DNA from 2 places in the Bacillus sp. NP247 genome. Region 1 is predicted to be linked to the other one. Evidence: riboswitches for the same ligand, from Rfam matches in the RefSeq annotation. Region 1 holds a riboswitch; the other holds the start of a gene.
What was found. A riboswitch is a leader RNA that binds a small molecule or an ion and turns the genes downstream of it on or off. The one in region 1 is predicted to bind S-adenosylmethionine.
Positions count from the first base shown of each region.

Region 2: it holds a riboswitch for S-adenosylmethionine, as region 1 does, so the genes downstream of both, KPL75_RS15895 (methionine ABC transporter ATP-binding protein) here and KPL75_RS15105 (ABC transporter permease) in region 1, are expected to answer to the same signal.

Region 1 is NZ_CP076653.1:2,852,770-2,855,986, reverse strand. Features, by position in the region: gene KPL75_RS15110 (ABC transporter permease) at 1-305, opposite strand, end outside; gene KPL75_RS15105 (ABC transporter permease) at 322-1,239, opposite strand; SAM riboswitch class I at 1,377-1,482, opposite strand; gene KPL75_RS15100 (DUF3951 domain-containing protein) at 1,657-1,872, shown strand; gene KPL75_RS15095 (hypothetical protein) at 1,889-2,392, opposite strand; gene KPL75_RS15090 (hypothetical protein) at 2,667-3,113, shown strand; gene KPL75_RS15085 (multidrug effflux MFS transporter) at 3,146-3,217, opposite strand, start outside.
Region 2 is NZ_CP076653.1:3,010,009-3,013,225, reverse strand. Features, by position in the region: gene KPL75_RS15900 (methionine ABC transporter permease) at 1-246, opposite strand, end outside; gene KPL75_RS15895 (methionine ABC transporter ATP-binding protein) at 236-1,255, opposite strand; SAM riboswitch class I at 1,380-1,485, opposite strand; gene KPL75_RS15890 (cysteine hydrolase family protein) at 1,727-2,272, shown strand; gene pruA (L-glutamate gamma-semialdehyde dehydrogenase) at 2,596-3,217, opposite strand, start outside.

The sequences.
Region 1 (3,217 bases):
GCCCAAGTACGCGCCCAAATATCTCTCCCTAAATCGTCTGTTCCGAACCAATGCTCACTACTAGGCGGTAAATTAGTTGCTTCTTTTACTTGTTCACTCGCAGTAAATGACGTTAAACTTTCGCCAATAAGCGAGAAAACAATAATTAGTAATAACGTCACTGCCCCTAAAACTGCTATAGGATTTGATACAAACTTGCGAAACACTTCCTTTTTTCGGCTAATCGTTTGCTGATCTTTATTTATCGTTAATTCTTTTTTCTCTTCATTCGTTAATAACTGGTCATTAATTTCATAAGCCCCCATTTAAACATCACCCTCCTTACGTAATAGAACGAATGCGCGGATCAACAATACGATGAATGATATCTGTAATAAAAATACATACAATTAATAGCGCACTATAGAAAATGGTTGTTCCCATAATCACTGGATAATCTCGATTAAAAATACTATCTACAAAATATTTTCCTAAACCAGGAATTGAAAAGATTTTTTCAATAACAAAAGTCCCTGTTAAAAGTCCAGCCATTAATGGGCCAACAAACGTAAGTACCGGAACAATCGCATTTCGAAGAGCATGTCTTATAATGATTTTCTTAATTGGTATACCTTTCGCTCTCGCTAGCTTAATATAATCACTCTGCAACACTTCAATCATATTAGAGCGAACAAATCTTGTAATAACTGCAATTGGACCTAAAGCCAATGCGAAGGATGGTAATACCGTATGTTCGAATGTTCCCCAAGACGCTACTGGTAAAAGTTCAAATTGAATAGCGAATACTTGTATAAATAGTGGTGCTAAAATAAAACTTGGAATAGAAATACCGAGAATCGCAAGCAAGCTCACACTATAATCAATTACTTTCCCATGATATAGCGCGGCAAATGTACCTGCTGCAATTCCGACTAACAATGAAATAACAAGTGCTTGTAGGCCAATAATCGCCGATGGTCCAAAGCCAGTTGTTATAATTTCTGATACACCTTGCCCTGTCGATTGCACGGATTCACCAAAATCAAAATGTACTACGCCATCTAAATAAGCAACATATTGATTCCATAACGGTTCATCAAGGTGATACTTTGCTCTCATGTTTTGTATCACTTCTTCAGGAAAAATCTTCGCATCTGATGAAAATGGATCCCCTGGAATAATATGCATAATCAAAAATGTTACTGTCGTAATAACCCATAGTGTAAATACCATAACCGATAGTTTTTTAATCACATACACTTCAATAACCCCCTAAACACGTGAATTTACTTTGTTTTATTGACGTACTTTTTCCCTTACTCCCTTTTCTCTTTTTAGAATACAAAAAGCCTTGATCTTAAAAAAATAAGATCAAGGCTTAATAAACAAAGGCCCATCACTTATCTTTCAAGACTTGCTTGCTGGAATTAGCACGGTGTTCATCTTGCAGAACCCGCTGCTGAGGTGTCATAGGGCCAGTCCCTCTACCTCTCTGGATAAGTAAATTGCTATATTATTATTTGGTTCAAATTGTATATTTCGAATTATAATTCTGAAAAAATGAAAAGTCAATCAAATTGGATATATTTAGAAAAATCAGTTTTTTAATGCAGTCATTTATCTAAATCGCAGTTTTTTGTTTATAATAAAAAGAAATGATATTAAAGGAGTTATACGATGGATCCATCACTTCTTGCTACTATAGGATTACCATTAACAATTGTTATACTTGTTATCATTGGATTTTATAAACTTTTCATTAAAAAGAAAAGCATTACTTCTTTTTACACACCCTTCGATAATATTACCGGACAAATTATTTCCGAATTTCACGAAGAGCAGAAAGTATTAGTATGCGAAGATGAAGATGGCGATGGTAAGAAGAAAAAATAACCTTGCACACGCAAGGTTATTTTTTCGCTTCTGTTTGAAAACGTTTATAGTATGTCGATGCTGTTGCAAAATTAATTTCTATATCACGAATTAATGATGAATCTTCTTCTTTAGCTAACTTCTGTAATTTTTTCATCGCTTGTTCCGATTCATTCAAGAAACCAACATATACCTCATGTTCTTGCTCTTTCGACTTTGGAACACGAATTTCTTTACGTATATTATCAATATCTTCTAACATGCTCGTCGTTACCTTTTGCACATCTTCTTTATATGTAGCATTCGTTATTTCCTTACCGCCCTTTTCTTTTGCCACTTCAAATAACTGTAACGCCTTATTAATTTCTTTATTTATTTTCGTATCATATTTTTCATGTACTGCGCTGTATTCTTTCATTTCTTCTGTTTGCTCAGTGGATTGCTCTACCTTTTCTTTCGGTTCTTTCGTATCTTTATTTCCATTACATCCTGCTAGAAGGATCATACTTCCCATTACAGCAATACCCAAAACCTTCTTCATCTCGAATTCTCCTTTTATCTACAGCTACTACTAATTATAGTTTCTTTTATCTCCAATTGTTATTATACCGAGAACGCCCCACTTTTTACACTTAAGACGATATCTTAATATACATACCAACATTTTTGTCACAGTATCGTCACTTTATGCAAATAACTTTTGCATCACTTTACTACATCACCTTACAAAACTGTAAGCACACATAGAGAACAAACCATGCTAGACTTACATATGCATAAAGTAAGCGTAGTTCAGTTTGTAAGGAGAATCATCAATGTACAATACAATACCCTTTATGGGCGAAGATATTCGCGTCCTTATTCGCGAAAAGTCACTTCATATTGAAAATACAGAGAGCCTTCGCCGCGTATTAAAGAAGAAGCATGCTCCATTTAAGCTGGCCCAATATTTAAAGCAACAACATATAAATCAATTTCATACTGTGCTAAATATATCCGATAAATCTTTAACAATCGAGATTATCGGTCATGTCTACATTGGAAATTTTGCAGATGTCTTAAAAGAAATTCCACGCATACCGAAGATTGCTCCTATTATCGTTGAGAGGGCATATAGAATTACAGATCATACTGATATTATTGATTGCGGGGAGAAAGAGGTCGACAGTAACCGCTGGGTATGGGATAAACTTGCTTTCTTATATGATGCGATCATGAATAATATGTATGAGTTATTTCAAAAAAATGAAAAAAAGAGCTGATTCAAAGAAATGTTTGAATCAGCTCTTTTGTATTAAGCTTCTAAATTTTTATTTTGTTGCAGTTCAAACTGCTTCTCACTTCTTCTAGCCATAAATAGATAACA
Region 2 (3,217 bases), 160 kb from region 1:
TGTTATTGGACTTAAAGCTACTAAAAAGATAATGAATGGAACCGGACGAATTGTATTAATTATGATATTAAGAATAGAAAAGACCCATTTATTTTCTAAAAAGTTCCCTTTCCGCGTCACATATAATAGTAAACCTAGAGGTATACCAAGAATTGTAGCGAATATAAGGGTTACAATTACCATTAAGAGGGTATCCCCCGTCGCATCTAATATGCGAGGCCAAAATATACTCCAATCAACTCGCATGAGCTTCCACCTCCCTAAGCTGCACTTGCAATCTTAGATGTTGTAGTGCTTTTTGAATCTCTCTTTGTTCACCTTGTAGTTCTACTAGAAGATTTCCAAATAAAACATTTTGAAGTTCAATAATATTTCCGTAAAGAACATTTACATCAACGTTATAATTTTTCGCAATATATGATAGTACAGGCTGTCCTGTCTCCTCACCAGTAAACGTTAAGCGATAAATCTGACCTCCGTTTTGAATTTTCGCTAGCACGCTTTCTGGTAAGTGATCATTAATAACAGAGCGTACAAAATTTTGAGTTGTCTTTGTTTTTGGTTGAGTGAAAACGTCAAACAGTTTTCCTTCTTCAATTACTTTTCCTTTTTCCATAACGGCTACACGGTGACAAATTTCTTTCACAACGTGCATTTCATGTGTAATAAGAAGAATCGTTAAATTGTACTCTCTATTTACTTTCTTTAATAAATTTAAAATCTCTGTTGTTGTTTCCGGATCTAAAGCTGATGTTGCCTCATCACATATGAGAATGTCCGGTGATGTCGCAAGCGCCCTTGCAATCCCAACGCGTTGCTTTTGTCCGCCTGATAACTGTTCTGGATAATAGTTCGCTTTATCTTCTAGGCCAACAAATTTTAGTAATTCATTCACTCTTTCTTTTATTTCATCCTTTGGCAATTTCGCTAACTTTAATGGATACGCAATATTTCCAAATACAGTTCTTGAATTAAATAAATTAAAGCTTTGAAAAATCATTCCAATTCTTTGTCTTAGCTTTCTTAATTCTTTTGTTGTTAATGATGTAATATCTCTATCATCTATTGAAATCGTTCCCGCAGTTGGCCTTTCTAACATGTTTACTAGACGTAATAACGTACTCTTTCCAGCACCACTAAATCCAATAATGCCAAAAATTTCGCCTTTTTCAACTGACAACGTTACATCCTCCACGGCATGAACGGATTGTCCGCCTGATTCATATACTTTACTTACGTTGTTAAAAGAAATCATTTTCTTCCCTCCTATATGCTGTAAAAACTTGAAGTAGAGCTTTCGAGGTAAAATAAAAAGTGCTCCCCTTCTTATCAGTAATAAAAGATAAGAAGGAGAGCACTAATATGTACTCGTTCACATCTTCTCATCTTCCAAGCCTGTTTTAGGCTTGCTGGAATTAGCACGGTATTAAAAAACCCGTTGCTGAGGTATCGTAGGGCCAGTCCCTCCACCTCTCTGGATAAGAGTGTATCGATTTAATTGTTATTTAATTAATTCTCATTATAGAACTCAGAATAGTGAGAGTCAATACATTTTTTAGAAAAATATTAATTATTTCTTTATTAAAATTTTCAAATAAAAATTCATAATAAAATAGTAATCTTTAAAGTTATGTAAAATTCTTCTCCCTCATATTTTTTAAAAGGAGTATTTTTTCTATGAATTGAATACTATTATTTGAATATGAAATCAGAGGAAGGTGAATATATGAAAACAGCTCTATTACTCGTTGATATCCAAAATGATTATTTTCCAAATGGAAAGATGGAATTACGTAATCCAGTAGAAGCAAGTGAATATGCTAGTCAGCTACTACAACATTTTAGAATTAGAAACGAACCTATTTTTCATATCCAGCATGTAGCTATAAAAGATAGCGCTACTTTTTTCCTACCCAATACAGAAGGTGTCCATATTCACGAGAATGTCCGTCCGCTTAGAGAAGAAACTGTTATACTCAAACATTATCCAAATAGCTTCCGAGAAACTAATCTTTTAGAACAATTACAACGTTTAGACATTGAACACATCGTCATATGCGGGATGATGACTCATATGTGTATTGATGCTACGGTAAGGGCTGCTTTTGATTTTGGCTTTCATTGTACCGTTATACATGATGCTTGTGCTACAAAGGATCTTTCATTTAAGAATGCTACTATACCAGCTGTTTATATTCATAATACAATTTTGGCGAGTTTAAATGGAGTATACGCAAATATAATGAGCACAGAAGAATTTTTAGCGACCTAAAAAAACACTCCTTTCAGTGAGCAAAACCGAAAGGAGTGTTTTTTTGTCTAACCATAGATTTTCTTTCAAATTGTATTATACAGGAAATCCTCAAAATAAATACTAAAAAATATGACTAATAAGTCAATTTTTCTCGTTGTTTTGTTTCTATTTTCATGTTTATCCCGATATTAATAGGGTTTAGTTAGTTTTAAATAACACATGGTAATGTTTGGTAAATATTCGGTAAATATTTACCAGTTCAAATTAACTAGCTTCTATTATAGAGAGTTTCTCAAAAAGAAGAGATCTTCACAGACTGTGAAGATCTCTTCTACTATTTCTTATAAAGTTTCAGAAGTAGTTTTTGCTTGCATGTGAAGTGCTAAGTAATCAGGGCCACCAGCTTTAGAGTCTGTACCAGACATGTTAAAGCCACCGAATGGTTGGTAACCTACGATTGCACCAGTACATCCACGGTTGAAGTATAAGTTACCTACGTGGAAGTCTTCACGTGCTTTTTCAATATGGTCACGGTTGTTAGTAACAACTGCTCCCGTTAAACCGTATTCTGTATTGTTTGCAATTGCAAGTGCATGATCGAAGTCTTTTGCTTTACAGAATGCTACTACCGGTCCGAAGATTTCTTCTTTCATTAAACGAGCATCTTCTGCAACGTCAGCAACGATTGTTGGTTGGATGAACCAGCCTTTAGAATCGTCTCCTTCGCCACCTGATACGATTTTACCTTCTTCTTTACCAATTGCAACATAGCTCATTACTTTATCGAATGCAGCTTGGTCATTAACAGGTCCCATGTTGATATCTTTTGCATCTGGGTTACCTACTGTTAATTCTTTTGTTAATTCAACAGCACGATTTAATACGTGATCATATACATCTTCATGGATTACTGCACGAGAACATGCAGAACATTTTTGTCCTGAGAATCCGAATGCTGATGCA